DNA from 2 places in the Marinobacter sp. es.048 genome. Region 1 is predicted to be linked to the other one. Evidence: predicted binding sites of a transcription regulator. Region 1 holds the regulator's gene; the other holds the start of a gene.
What was found. Region 1 encodes LexA, which represses DNA repair genes until DNA is damaged. Its sites were predicted from a motif close to CTGTNTNNNNANACAG; they were not measured.
Positions count from the first base shown of each region.

Region 2: the regulator LexA is predicted to act here: its motif matches at 5,033-5,048, upstream of recA (recombinase RecA).

Region 1 covers NZ_FYFA01000001.1:1,966,350-1,973,971, forward strand. The annotation lists gene CFT65_RS09095 (translocation/assembly module TamB domain-containing protein) at 1-3,307, shown strand, start outside; gene CFT65_RS09100 (SIMPL domain-containing protein) at 3,310-4,014, opposite strand; gene CFT65_RS09105 (gamma-glutamyl-gamma-aminobutyrate hydrolase family protein) at 4,046-4,780, opposite strand; gene CFT65_RS09110 (amidoligase family protein) at 4,773-5,774, opposite strand; gene lexA (transcriptional repressor LexA) at 5,985-6,596, shown strand; gene CFT65_RS09120 (cell division inhibitor SulA) at 6,639-7,130, shown strand; gene CFT65_RS09125 (hypothetical protein) at 7,135-7,395, opposite strand; gene CFT65_RS09130 (DUF6586 family protein) at 7,447-7,622, opposite strand, start outside.
Region 2 covers NZ_FYFA01000002.1:867,133-874,754, reverse strand. The annotation lists gene CFT65_RS15040 (hypothetical protein) at 1-530, shown strand, start outside; gene CFT65_RS15035 (LysE family translocator) at 587-1,225, shown strand; gene fdxA (ferredoxin FdxA) at 1,295-1,618, opposite strand; gene mutS (DNA mismatch repair protein MutS) at 1,768-4,398, opposite strand; gene pncC (nicotinamide-nucleotide amidase) at 4,481-4,981, shown strand; gene recA (recombinase RecA) at 5,145-6,191, shown strand; gene CFT65_RS15010 (flavodoxin family protein) at 6,212-6,682, shown strand; gene CFT65_RS15005 (PilZ domain-containing protein) at 6,698-7,075, opposite strand; gene CFT65_RS15000 (ATP-binding protein) at 7,293-7,622, shown strand, end outside.

The DNA of each region.
Region 1 (7,622 bases):
CGTCCGGGTAGGGCCTTTTACCTTCAACGGCACCCGGGTCTGGGACCGGTTTGAGCTGGACGCCGGGGGATCGGGCGCTGACTGGAACATAAAGCGCGCCTGGTATCAGTTGGGAGAATACACGGTGTCCGCCGCTGGCCGGATAGAAACCCGCAGGGACTGGCCTGTCAATCTGGAAGTCAAAGCTGACATCCCGCCGCCTTACGGAGATGAGTGGCTTCTCGACGCCCGGCTCTCCGGCAGCGTTCGGGACCTGATGGTCGCTGCATCCAGTCGTGGCTACCTGGATGCTGAACTCTCGGGGGAAGTCGAGCCGCTCGATCCGGCCCTGCCGGCTCAGCTTCGGCTAACCTCGGATCAGTTCCGCGCAGCGCAGGCCCTGCCGGAAACCCTGGTGCTCAAGGATTGGTCCGTAGACGCCCGGGGTAGCCTGCAGAAAGGTTTTCGTACCCGAGGTCAAGCCACGCTGCCGGGTACAGCAGGCCCGGTGCATCTGGCGCTGGAAGGCTTGGCGACCACCCGAGCGGCCGAGAACATCCGGATTGAGCTGGCAACCTTGCGGGAAAACGGAGCCGGGCAGGCCACTGTGGTGGCCAATGGCAATGTTTCCTGGAGTGAGGGCCTGGAAGCCAGTGCCGATATTCGTTTGCGCGGATTTCCCTGGTACACGCTGGTCCCGGGCCTTGAATCGCCGGCGGTTGCGCTTCGGTCGCTGGATGGTACGGTGTCCTGGCGAGAGGGGAGCTACCACGCGGAGCTTGAAGCCGGTGTTGATGGTCCTCAGGGCAGCGCCGAACTGGCGACTACTGTGGACGGCGACACTGAGCAAACCACACTGACCGACCTGAGAGTCAGCACCGGGGCGGGGTCCCTCACCGGCAATGGGACTGTGAACTTTTCCGGGCCGCTTTCCTGGCAGGCGGCCTTGAGCCTGAAGGACTTCAATCCCGGTTATTGGGTGCCTGTCCTGGAAGCCAGTCTCAGCGGCGATGTGACGACCGAGGGACAACTCGGGGATGGTCCGGTACCTGTCATGAATGCAGGATGGAATCTTGAGGGCGACTGGCGTTCCAGTGCGGCGTCTCTGCAGGGCCAGCTTGATACCTCATCTGGCAGTTGGAAACTGTCCAACCTGAGCCTGTTGGTGGGCGACAACCGGCTTGAGGGGAGCGGTACATGGGGCGATGTGTTGCGGGGTGAGCTGGCTCTGAACCTGCCCGCGCCGGAAATTGTTCTGCCCGGCCTGACGGGGAATCTGCAAGCCAGTCTGACTGCAGAAGGAACACCGGAGCGCCCGACGGGAGAGCTGACAGCGAGTGGCAAAAACCTGGTCTGGCAGGATCAGCTTGCCCTTGAAACCCTGAGTCTGGAAGCCGAGCTGCAAGATGGGCTGCGCCTTGTCAGCCGTTTGCAGGCGGAAAGCCTTGAGGGGTTCGGGCAAGAACTTGAAACGCTCACTCTGGAAGCCAATGGCACCCAGGGAGAGCATGTCGTGAGCATCAGCGCGAGTCATGCCGAGGCTGACCTTGAGCTGGGTTTTGCGGGAGGCTCCGGCACTGACTGGAAAACCTGGCGGGGAGAGCTGTCACGGGGCGTGATTGACCTTCCGGAACAGGCCCAGCGATGGCAGTTGAATTCGCCGGCGACCCTGGCATACGACGCCAACGGTGAACTCACATTTGGCAATCATTGCTGGCGCTGGCAGCAAAGTACGGTTTGTGCCGAAGACCAGACGCTGCTCCCGGTCCCCCGAATTGCCTATCGCATTGACCGTTTCCCGACAGTGGCCCTGGCACCCTTGCTGCCAGATACCTTGCGTTGGGTCGGACGGATCAACGGAGAGATTGATTTCACCACCACCGGGGACGGCCCGGACGGACGCGTTTTCCTGGACGCCGGTGAAGGACAATTCCAGTTGCTGTTGGACGGGGAATGGGAATCGCTCACCTACGAAACCCTGACGACCGAGGTCGGCCTGAAGCCGAACCAGGCCAATCTTGCGGTCCGTCTTTCCGGCCCGGAACTTGGCGATTTTGCCCTGGATATGGAACTTGATCCGAACTCGGCGAACCGCGACGTCGAGGGGTCTTTCAGTCTCGAAGGACTGGATATTGCCTTCGCCGGACTGCTTTCCGGGCTGGATGAAGTTGCCGGTCGCGTTAACGGTCAGGGCCAGCTCTCCGGCCCTTTGATGAAACCGGCTGTGACCGGCGAACTGCACCTCGTGGATGGCCGGGTTTCCGATCCCCGCCTGCCGTTGCCGATCCAGGAGATGATCGCCAGCCTTCAGTTCTCCGGCTACTCGGCTCAGATTAGTGGCAGGATTCAGAGCAATGCGCGAAGCCAGACCGTTGTCGATGGCGAAATCGACTGGCAACAGTCTCCCCGGGGAGAAATCACGATTTCCGGGAGCCGTGTGCCATTCAACCTGGAGCCCTATGCGCAGCTTGAGGTGGAGCCGGACCTGACCATTGTTTTCAGTGAGGGAGCCCTGGAGGTAACCGGGCAGGTCGGGGTGCCAAGGGGCGACATCGAGATACAGGGTTTGCCGGAGCAGGCTGTGTCGGTATCGGAGGATGAGGTCATTGTCGGCGTGGAACGGGAAGAGCCGGTGGTCCGTTCGTTGAACATGGATGTGACCGTGGTCGTAGGGGAAGACCGGGTGACGTTTGCCGCCTTCGGCGTGACCGGTGATCTGAAGGGTTCTCTTCGGATTGGCAATGACATGGACACTCGCGGCACGCTTCAGTTGGTTAATGGTCAGTATGAGGCTTATGGTCAGGAGCTAGAGCTCAGGCGGGCAAGGCTGTTGTTCGTCGGCAATCTCACCCAACCCTATCTGGATATCGAGGCCGTTCGTACCGTGGACACTGTTGTTGCCGGTATTCGTTTGACCGGACCTGTTCAATCGCCCCAGACAGAAGTGTTCTCGAACCCCGATATGCCGCAGACGGAGGCGCTTTCCTACGTCATTCTGGGCAGAGCGCCCCAGAGTCGAGGTGATGAGGGGCAGATGAGCAGGGCGGCATTGTCCCTGGGGCTGACCCAGGCCAACAAGGTGACCGGGCAGATTGGCGAGGAGTTTGGCATTCGCCAGCTCACCCTCGAAGCCGAAGGCGCCGGCGAGCAGACGTCGGTGGTAGCGAGTGGTTATCTGACGGACGAGCTGAGCGTCCGCTACGGGGTTGGCATCTTCGAGCCAATCACTACCGTCGCTCTTCGCTACGACCTCGGCCGCTACTTCTATCTGGAGGCTGCCAGCGGGCTGGCGGCCTCCCTGGATATTTTCTACACCCGGGATTTCTGAGCTCAGTCCAGTTCGAAGGTAGCACTCACTGAGGCCTGGATTTCCCGCTCACCCACGCGCGATACGGTATCCGACATGGATTTGGCCTCGGCCATCATCATCGGCACCGGGCGGTGTCCGCCATTAATGTTGATGGTGACCACATCACCGCAGGTCTGGTCGAGCTGGCTGGCCACGAATCGGCACCGGGCCTGGGCGTCTGCGATGGCTCTGGCAAGCGCTTCCTGCTCCATACCGGTCTCATCCGAGTGGAAGAACTGGTGAGGGCCCAGATGGTAATCCAGGCCCACCGCCTGGGCCTGCTGGAGAAGGGGATTGAGCAGATTGAGGTCACTGATGCTGAAGCTGATGGTCTGCGAAGCCACGGCCTGTTTGCGGGGCTCATCATCCCGTTCCTGTGCAGGTAAGGTTCGGGTGTAAAGGTTCACTGTGGCGTCTGAATAGTCGTTGAGTTGATCCCGGTACTCGGTAATCCCCTCCCGCCACTGCTCCATCAGCGCCTTTACGCGTTCGGTAGCCTTCTGGGGGAGTTCGTGCCCGGCACTGGCGGTAAACTGGAGTCTGGCACTGTCCGGCTCGTATCGGACACTACCTTCGCCTGTGAGCGTCACTTCGCCCGCGATTGCCAGGGTTGGCACTGCGAAAGCCAGGGAAAACAGAAAGCGCGGCTTAAGGTTTAAACGGAGCTTGCGGTTCCGTCCTTTCATGGTAGTGCCTCCTTTGGAAACCGTTGATGGGTCAGGCTTCGCCGAAATCCGGTTCCAGGCGCGCCAGTTTGTATCGGCGGGCGGCATCCACGAACTGGCCAAAGATGCGTCGGTGTCCGCCATGGTAGAGAAGGTATTCAGGATGCCACTGGATGCCCGTCAGCCACTGGCGTCCGGTGCTTTCAATAGCCTGTACAAAAAGATCATTGTCCACGGCGGTCACGCGCAGATTTCGGCCCAGGCGCTTGATGGCCTGGCTGTGAATCCGGTTGGCGCCGATGACTGGAGAGCGCATGGCTTGTTCAAGCCGGCTATGCGTTACCAGGCGTACGGTTTGCAGGGGTAATAACAGTGGACGGTGCCGGGTATTGACCCTCAGCGGAGTCACGTTCTGGCACAGGGACCCGCCGTGGAAAACGTTGATCAACTGGGCACCTCGACAAATCCCGAGCACCGGAATACCAATGGCCTCAGCCTGTTCAAGCAGCGACTGATCGGTTGCGTCACGCTTGCGGTCATAGTTTGCGGTCACCTGCGGCTCTTGACCATAACGTTCCGGATGGACGTGGGTGCCACCTGACAGCACCAGGCCATCAAGCATGGCTACGGCGACCCGCGCCCCGGGCCGAATGTAGTGGGTCCGGGCACCGTGCAGACGCAGGCCAAGGCTGATAAGGCGGTGGGCAAGGCTTTTGCGAGTGGGGCCGCTGATGCCGATGGTCAGGCCCGGAACCTCAAGTTCCTGTTCTTTGGACTCTTCAGACATACCCGTTCTTGGCCAACCAGTCGTTGGTGGTTTCCCGCCAGCTGTGAGTCAGGTTGTGAAGGTTCAGTTTCCGCCGCTCGCGAAACAGCCTGCGCATGTCGGCCAGATCGTCGGGATTGTTGGCCAGCTGCTCCAGCACGACCCAGTCGTTCCACACGGTTGAGAAATGCCAGCCGGGATTGTCGATATCGCAATCCGGCAACCGATAATGCAGGGTGGGCCGGCTTTTGATTCTTGGATCCTGAACGTGGCGTTCCAGGCGTTCCCTGTCCAGATGCGCAAACAGCGGAAGCAGGTCAAGCGCACGGTTGCGGGTGGGATTGAACTCCAGGTAATCCTCCATGAGCTCCCCGAGATTTGGTTGGTAGTTGTCTTCCATCAGAAGCTCGGTGTAGCGACCGTGCCAGGGTTCGATATAGGTGGTGAATTTTCGGCTGACATCCAGTTGATGCCGGTGCTTGAGCCAGTCATAAAGAGCTGCGAATGCCTGAAAGTACCGTACCAGTGTCGCCGGGCTGAGGTCAGGCAGTTCGGGGTTCAGCTGCAGGCCAAACGCAAAATAGATGGCGTCTCGGCTTCCGAGTGCCCCGGCGCTCCTGAGCTTCTCTACGAGGGTTTCAATCACGTCGACGCTGGAAAATTTCAGGGGCGGGCTTATGATCTCGAGGGGCACCACGCGCTCGGCGGCAGCGTCGATCACATCCATCGCCTGTCCACCCAGTTCACGGATGGATTCGGGGAGACGCTCATCCGCCAGATCGAGATCCTTGATCGGATCGGAATCAAGCTCCACCGTGAAGTCACCCAGGGCCGTCTGCAGTGTGGTCACATACCGTGATTTGAGTTCTGGAGTGCCCTCAAGCATCTTCGCTGCCAATGTAACCAGCTCGTCGTAACCCAGACCAGACAGTTCGATCTCGACGCCAACGCGGCGTTCCTTCCCTTCGTTCGTCTCTAGGATGTCAGGCATCCTGCAGGCACTGACTTGGGTCATGGTGCTCCCTGGTTCGTGAGAAATCGTGCCCTAACCATATCACACCGTTGTTGATCCTCATTATTAAGCGGATGCAAGAAAATCGGGGACCTGGCTTTACACTGGATAAAACACTGTATATAGTCAGTTTACTGTATAAAAAAACAGGGCTCCCGGAGCGGTCTTTCCGGAAACGAAATTCTGACCCCGGCCCCGAGATAGCGGAGTAGCTTGATGAAGCTGACGGCAAGGCAGTCACAGGTACTGGATATCATACGCCGATACGTCGATGAGACCGGTTATCCGCCAACTCGCGCTGAAATCGCAGCGGAGCTGGGTTTCCGTTCGGCCAACGCTGCGGAGGAACATCTTCGGGCTCTGGCAAGGAAGGGTGCCATTGAAATGGTGCCGGGAGCCAGCCGCGGTATCCGTTTGCCTGAGGCGGAAGAGGACCTGGGGTTACCGGTTATTGGCCAGGTCGCTGCCGGTAGTCCGATCCTCGCTCAGGAGCACATTGAGGACCACTGCACCCTGCAGCCGGAATTCTTTTCGCCGTCGGCAGATTATCTGCTGCGGGTCCGGGGCATGAGCATGAAGGATATCGGCATTCTCGATGGCGATTTGCTGGCAGTGCACAGCACCCAGGATGTTCACAATGGCCAGGTGGTCGTTGCCCGGGTCGGCGATGAGGTCACGGTAAAACGTTTCCGAAAGGAAGGGTCGAAAGTCTACCTGATTGCCGAGAACGAAGAATTTGCACCCATTGAAGTGGACCTGACCGAACAGGAACTGTTCATCGAGGGTCTGGGTGTTGGTGTTATCCGCCGCTCTGATCTGCACTGATCAGTCCGGATAGCCTCAGATAGCTTGAATAACGGGTGAATTATGGAACAAATGAGCTTTAATCAGAATCTGGCCTACAATCCCAATGCTCTGTCCTGTTCAGTGCCGGCAACCGCCGCCCGCGAGCGACGTTCCGTCATTCGCGCCCGACGTTCCCCGGAAACCAACGAGGCCAAGGTCTCTGGCAATGTAACAGAAATCATTCTGCCGGAAGGCCAGGTAGAAAACTTCCAGCTGCTGTTGCCCATGCTGACCCAACTGAACCAGGAAAAGCGTTGGCTGGCCTGGATTGATCCGCCTCAGGCATTGGTTAGCAAGTGGCAGAAAATGCACGGGATCGTGGCTGGCGAGTTGTTGGTGCTTCGCTCAACGCCCGACTACCCTGCCCAGGAGCTGGCCGAGCGGGCCCTCAGTGCGGGCACGTGTCATGCGGTGGTTATGTGGACCCGTAAACTGGGCCGCGCTGCCTTCGAATCTCTGCAAAAAGCCTCTGCCGAGGGAGACAGCCACGGCGTTGTTCTCAGGCAGCGTTAATCGATCAATGAAGAGTGTAGGAGGGCTGGGCGTCTGAGGCGTCCAGTTCGTCATCTTCCCAGTCGATATCGTGGGCAACATTGCCGACGGCCTCAATGCCAGCTGCAATCATTGCTTTGGCAACCGACATGTCCCGGTCTTCCATCATTTCCCGGGCTTCTTCCGAAAAAGAGATTTTTACCAGTGGCGCACTGTCATCATCAATGCGGCGCAGGGCGTAGTCGCCATTGGTCAGTTGCACGATTTCAAAAAACGATGGTGACATTCAATAAACCTTCAAGTTAATAAGATCTGGATAACCGGAGCCCCGACTGGCTTACCACTCGCTGTGCTGGTCTTCCAGATCGTCTGCAAAATGTTTGACGGCACTCAGCGTTTTCAGTAACGCGGCCGAGGATCGATCCGGGCCGGAATCGGCGGACACTGCAATAATGTTCTCCGCGCTCACGGTTTTTTTGGTCTCTGGTGGTCGGCTTTGCGAGCGTTCCAATT
Region 2 (7,622 bases), on a different contig from region 1:
GCAAGCGCATGGCCAACAGGGCCGTGCCGGGGCTGGATGAAACCTTGGAGCGGCGCCTGAAGGCCTGGCTGTCTGACAGCCTGCCCGGTTTGATCAGCCGCAGTGAGCAGTTCCTGCACAGTGCCCTGTCTGACGACGAGCTGCGGGACAGCGTTATGGCCGCCTGGGTTTCGCTGGAAGGTCGCACTATTGCGGAACTGCGCGAGGGCCTCGGCGACGTGGAACTGCAGGAATTTGTGGTGCTCGGATATGAGTTCTGGCTGCAGTTTCGCAAGACTGGATACTTCGAGAACTGTGCCCGGGCAGTGGTTTCCCATCTGTTTGTAAAATATGGCGAACGGCCGCTCACGGACCTGCTGGGCGATATGGGGGTAAGCCGTGAAGTCGTCATGGCGGAGATTGATGCCTACGCAATTCCGGTTATAGACGTATTGCGTGAAGAGGGCTATGTTGAGGCACTGATTCGCCGGCGGCTTGCACCATTCTATAAATCCGCCGCCGCGCGCAAGATTCTCCAGCAAGAGGCCTGAATTTTCGACGCGGGTCGGGCTCTTCTGGAAAGTTTCGTTGAAGAGTTTGAAAGGGGATGATTTTGATCTCGGACCTGTTCTGGGCCTATCTGGTTGCCATTACCTTGCTTACCATTACGCCGGGTGTTGATACCCTGCTTGTGATGCGTAATACCGGGCGGGGTGGTTTGCGGGATGGTTGTGTCACCAGCGTCGGCATCTGCAGCGGGCTGTTCATTCATGCCACGCTCTCGGCTTTGGGTATTTCTCTTCTGTTGGTGGAAACTGCCTGGGCATTCTTTGCTCTGAAGTGGGCGGGCGCCTGTTACCTGGTCTGGCTCGGCATCGGTTCGTTGCGCCAGGCCCTTCGCCGTGGCGATACACCTGAGGCAAAAGAGGAAAAGGTTGTTCGCTGGAAGGTCCCCATTGTGGCGTCGTTCCGCGAGGGACTCTTGTCCAATGTTCTGAATCCAAAAACCGCCCTGTTTTATATGGCGTTGCTGCCACAGTTTGTGGATCCGGCCGGTAACGCCTTTCAACAGTCTCTGATGTTGGCCGGCGTGCATTTTCTGCTGGCCATGCTCTGGCAGTGCGGTCTTGCGTGGGTGGTGGTCACCTTCCGGAGCCTTGGCATGAACGCCAAGATGAAGCGGATGCTGAACGGCCTGACCGGTGGGTTTTTCGTGGCCATGGGCGCCAAGCTGGCCAGTAACTGACTCGATAAAAACATTCAGACAAAGAAAAAGGGAAGCCGTGGCTTCCCTTTTTATTCCAGTTCCGGACGCTTACTTTTCCAGATACTGAAGCTTGTTAGGTTTGCCATCCCACTCTTCAGCGTCTGGCAGCGGATCTTTCTTTTCGGTGATGTTCGGCCATTTCGCGGCCAGCTCGGCATTCAACTCCACAAACTGGACCTGATCGGCAGGCAGTTCGTCTTCAGAAAAGATGGCTTCGGCCGGACACTCAGGCTCGCACAGGGCGCAGTCGATGCATTCGTCCGGGTCGATTACCAGAAAGTTCGGTCCTTCGTAGAAGCAGTCTACCGGACAGACTTCCACGCAGTCTGTGTATTTACACTTGATGCAGTTATCAGTAACGATAAACGCCATAGTCAGATCCCTGGTCCAGTGGTGGTCAGTCTCATCAGGAGCGCCGTCTGGCGCCGCCGTTATATTTTAGTGCGCGATATTGTAGGGAGCGACCCGCACAGCCGCAAGCGTTCGACTGCTATAACCTTATTACACAGATCAATTCTAAGCTATTTCTTCATCAGCGCCTTCAGCTCGTAAAGCTGGTTCATGGCATCCCTGGGGGTAAGTCCGTCGAGGTCCATCTCTTTAAGGGCCTCTTCCACGGCGCTGGGTTCAAGGCTTGCGAACATATCGCCCTGGTAGACGGGTTCGTTAACCTGAGTGGCCGGTTTGGCCCGGGGCGTCTCAGTGCTCTGTTCACCAGTTGGAGCTGCCGGAGCCGCTGGCGAGGCACTGCCTTCCAAATGGGAAAGCTGGGTTTTGGCGTTACGGATCACATCCTGGGGCACGCCTGCCAGCTTGGCCACCTGAAGCCCGTAGCTCTGGCTTGCCGGGCCATCGTGCACGTTGTGCAGGAACACGATGCTGTCGTCGTGCTCGGTGGCCGTGAGGTGCACGTTAACGGCATGCTGCAGCTCATCGGCCAGTTGAGTCAGCTCGAAATAGTGGGTGGCAAACAGGGTGTAGCAGCGGATTTCCCGGGCCAGGTGTTCGGCTGTGGCCCAGGCCAGGGACAGGCCGTCAAAGGTGCTTGTGCCGCGACCCACCTCGTCCATCAATACCAGGCTGTGCTCTGTGGCGTTGTGCAGGATGTTGGCGGTTTCGGTCATTTCCACCATGAAGGTTGACCGCCCGCCGGCAATGTCATCCGAGGAGCCCATCCGGGTGAAAATCCGGTCTACCGGGCCGATCACCGCGCGGTTGGCGGGAACGAAGCTGCCGGTGTAGGCGAGCAATGCAATCAGCGCGGCCTGGCGCATGTAGGTAGACTTACCGCCCATGTTCGGGCCGGTGATCACCAGCATGCGGCGCTGGGTATCCATCAACAGATCATTGGGTACGAAAGGCTCATCGAGCAATTGTTCAACCACCGGGTGGCGGCCTTCCTCGATATCGCAGCCCGGAGATTCGCTGAATTCCGGCGCCGAAAAGCGCAAGGAGGTGGCCCGCTCGGCGAAATTGCTCAGCACATCCAGTTCGGCAAGAGCCTGCGCGGCATCCTGCAGTGGTGCCAGTTGTTCGGCCACTGTTTCCAGTACCTCATCGTACAGGCCTTTTTCCCTGGCCAAGGCTCGGCTCTTGGCGCTCAGGGCCTTGTCTTCGAATTCTTTCAGTTCTGGCGTAATGAATCGCTCGGCGTTTTTCAGGGTCTGCCGGCGAATGTAGTCCACCGGCGCCTGGTCGGACTGGGCCCGGCTGATTTCGATGTAATAACCGTGCACCCGGTTGTATCCGACCTTCAGAGTGCTGATACCTGTGCGGTCCCGCTCCCGGGTTTCCACATCCAGCAGATACTGGCCGGCGTTCTCGCTGATATTGCGCAGCTCGTCCAGTTCCTCGTCGAAGCCTTCCCGGATTACACCGCCCTCACGGATCACCACCGGAGGGTTGTCGATAATGGAGCGCTCCAGCAGATCCGCCAGTTCCGGGTATTCGCCAATGGTGGTCGCCAGCTTGACGATATGGTGGGAATTGACAGGTTTCAGTGTTTCCTGGAGGTCTGGCAGGGCCTGGAAAGCATCCCGAAGCCGTGCCAGGTCTCTCGGGCGCGCTGACCGAAGGGCGACTCGTGCCAGTACCCGCTCAATGTCGCCAACGGTTTTCAGAAGGTCGTGTACCGGTTCGTAGTGAAACCCGTCCAGAAGCGCGGACACTGCCTGCTGACGCTGGCGGACAATGTCCACATCCCGCAGGGGGCGATTCAGCCAACGCCGAAGTTCCCGGCCTCCCATGGAGGTAGCGGTGCGGTCCATCACCCAGGCCAGGGTGTACTGGTGGCCACCCATCAGGTTGGTGTCGATTTCCAGGTTGCGGCGGCTGGCGGCATCCAGAATCACCGCTTCATCGCGCCGTTCACGGGTCAATTTGCGAATGTGGGGCAGGGCGGTGCGCTGGGTTTCCTTTGCGTACTGCAGCAGACAGCCGGCGGCACAGACGGCCAGATTGAGGTCCTCGCAGCCGAAACCGGTCAGGTCCCTCACCTGCAGCTGTTGGGTGATCACACGGCGTGCGGTATCGGACTCGAACAGCCAGGGACCCTGGCGCCTTATTCCGGTAAAGCCCTCCAGAACTTCCTGGTAAGGAAAATCCTCGCTGATCAGAATTTCCGCCGGGCGTACCCGCTGGAGCTCCCCTTGCAGGGCTTCCAGGTTTTCCAGCTCGGACACGGCAAAACGCCCGCTTGAAATATCGAGCGAGGCAAAACCGAACTGCTCCCGGTGGTTATAGATAGCCACCAGCAGATTGTCACGGCGATCCTCCAGATAGGCGTCGTCACTCAGGGTGCCCGGTGTGACAATCCGGACCACCTGGCGGTCAACCGGTCCCTTGCTGGTGGCAGGGTCGCCAATCTGCTCGCAGATGGCGATGGATTGACCTGCCCGAACCAGCCGGGCAATGTAGCCCTCAGATGAGTGATAGGGGATGCCTGCCATGGGGATCGGGTTGCCCCCGGACTGGCCCCGGGCCGTAAGGGTGATGTCCATCAGCTCGGCTGCTTTCTTGGCGTCTTCGTAAAAAAGCTCGTAGAAATCCCCCATGCGGTAGAACACCAGTTCGTTGGGGTGCTGACCCTTGATCTTCAGGTACTGCTGCATCATTGGGGTGTGCTTGGAAAGATCGGTCTGAGCTGCTGACATGAACGGGTCCGGGTAGCCTTGCTTTGGATGAAGGCGTGAATTGTAAGAAAATAACCGCCGTGATGAAACGAAGGAGGTCATTATGCTGGCCAGTGATCAGGAATTGGAAGAGGCAGGCAATCGCCTTGGTGAACGACTGCTGAGAACCGGCCGTACCGTTGCTACGGCGGAGAGCTGCACCGGCGGCTGGGTTGCCAAGGTACTGACCGATCGTGCCGGCTCCTCGGTTTATGTACTGGGTGGCCTGGTCACATACAGCAATGAGGCCAAGCAGGGGCTTCTGGGCGTAACCCGGAAATCGCTGGATGAACACGGTGCGGTCAGCGAACCGGTGGTACGGGAAATGGTTGCCGGTGCCCTGGTGGCAACAGATGCTGACGTTGCCGTTGCGATCAGTGGTGTGGCAGGGCCCGGCGGTGGCAACAAAGACAAGCCTGTGGGCACCGTCTGGTTTGCCTGGGGTAGCAGTCCGGCCTCCACTGTGGCGGTGGTAAAACACTTTGATGGCGATCGCGATCAGGTTCGTCGGCAAGCCGTTCTCTTTGCCCTTCAAGAGGTTAACGATTTTGTCGGCGAAGTCTGACGGCTTTCACATCCGGAGGGGTTGGTCTCCTCTGCGGGTTATGTTTTAATACTGTTCAAATATACAGGGAATTGACTGTTTGAGCTGTACGGATTCCCGATTCACTATTTCGCTGCCAGCCTTTTCCTGAGGATGGCGGCCAGGCGACAGAGGGTTTGCACTGATGGAAGACAACCGCAAGAAAGCATTGAGCGCAGCACTTGGGCAGATTGAGCGCCAGTTCGGCAAGGGCGCCGTCATGAAAATGGGCGATCAGCCCCGCGAAGCCATTCCTGCGGTCTCCACCGGTTCCCTCGGCCTGGACGTTGCCCTGGGTATTGGCGGTCTTCCTTATGGTCGAATTTGCGAAATCTACGGTCCGGAAAGTTCCGGTAAGACGACGCTCACCCTGCAGGTGATTGCCGAAGCACAAAAAGCCGGCAAAACCTGCGCATTCGTGGATGCCGAGCACGCGCTTGATCCGGTTTACGCCGAGAAGCTGGGCGTCAATGTGGACGACCTTCTGGTGTCCCAGCCGGATACCGGTGAGCAGGCCCTGGAAATCGCCGACATGCTGGTTCGGTCAAATGCGGTTGACGTCATCATCGTCGACTCGGTTGCCGCCCTGACGCCGAAAGCGGAAATTGAGGGTGAAATGGGCGACAGCCACGTCGGTCTGCAGGCGCGACTGATGTCCCAGGCGCTTCGTAAGCTGACCGGTAACGTCAAACACGCCAACTGCCTGATGATTTTCATCAACCAGATCCGTATGAAAATCGGCGTTATGTTTGGCTCGCCCGAAACTACGACCGGTGGTAACGCGCTGAAATTCTACTCCTCTGTTCGCCTTGATATCCGCCGCATCGGTGCTGTGAAAGACGGTGATGAAGTGGTTGGTAACGAGACCCGCGTGAAAGTGGTCAAGAACAAGGTGTCACCGCCGTTCAAGCAGGCCGAGTTCCAGATCATGTACGGTAAGGGCATTTACCACATGGCCGAAGTCCTCGATATGGGCGTTAAGGAAGGCTTTGTCGACAAATCCGGGGCCTGGTACGCCTACAATGGCGACAAGATCGGTCAGGGCAAGGCCAACGCCTGCAAGTTCCTGGAAGAAAACATGGACATTGCCAACGAGATCGAAGCCAAGGTTCGGGACAAGTTGATGCCCAAGCCTGAACCGAAGAAAGACGCTAAAGAAGAGCCCGCCGAAGCCAACGGCGAACTGCTCTAAGCTTGATGCAGGGAGGACGTATGGATGACATGAAAAAACTTTTGATTGTTGCCCATGCCCCCTCCCCGAACACCCTCCGCCTTCGAGAAGCCGTGGAGGAGGGTGCCCGCCACGAAGACATCGAGAACGTTGAAGTAACCGTTCTGGCACCTTTGGACGCTGGCCCTGAAGACGTTCTCGCCTGCGACGCCATTATTCTCGGTACCACTGAGAATCTCGGGTATATGAGCGGTGCCCTGAAGGACTTCTTTGATCGCAGCTACTATCCCTGCCTCGAGAAAACCCAGGGGTTGCCGTTTGCCTGCTATATCCGCGCTGGACATGACGGCACCGGTACCAATCGGGCCATCGAAAGCATTACCACCGGGTTGCGCTGGAAACTGATGCAGGAACCCCTGATCTGCAGGGGCGAGTATCGGGATGAGTTTGAGGGGCAGTGCCGTGAGCTGGGGATGTATGTCGCCGCCAGCCTTGACGCCGGTTTGGTGTGAGCCTGAGGGACTGGCTCAGCTCGCAAACCGGTTGTAGAGGCCTTCAATCCGCGACAGTGCGTTGTCGACCGCGCGTGAATAACCTTTCTTGTCTAGGCAATAGCTGAACTGGACGCTAACGCGATAACCGGTCTGGTAAGGCTGGCACTCCACCACCCGGGCGCAAACCCGCGATTCGTTGATGTACTTGCCGTCAAAATCCATGAACAGACGGACTCCCGGTTCTACCGGTCTGGGACAAAGCACTGCCATTCCGTACCGGTTGAGATCAAGACAAGTCACCGGTGTGGGCTGTTTGCCACGACCAAGAAAGCCACGCTCCCGAAGTTGAACCTTCAGGCAGGAGGCGGGGTAACGATCCTTGATTCTGCGTTCCGCGGAATCACTGGTCATACGCTGGCGTCCGTTGCGTGCATTGTATTTATAGTTGGGAAGTGAAGTGTAGTTCCGCAAAGACTGGCTGAAAAATAACCGGCAACGGAATTGTGAACTGCCTAACAAAATACCGCGCACTGTGCGCAACTCCAGAAATCTTCGTGCTGAACGCGACAGAGCCGACCTCAGAATCTACAATGACCGGCCAATGTGTTAACCGTTACAGGACCAAACCTTGAAGTCACTGTCTCTGCACCAGCTTTACAAAGCCTGTGTTCTGAAAGATCTGCCGTTCAAAACCACCAAACAACTGGAGCCGCTGGCTGAAATCGTCGGCCAGAACCGCGCCCAGGAAGCTGTGCGTTTTGCCCTGGCAATGCCCCATGGCGGTTACAACGTCTATGCCGTTGGCCGAAATGGCCTGGGTAAGCGCACCATGATGTTGCGCTACCTGGAGCACCATGTGGATACCGATCAACAGAGCCATGACTGGTGCTATGTGGCCAATTTCGAAGAGCCGCGTATTCCGAAGCTGTTGCAGCTGCCGGCAGGAAAGGGAACCCAG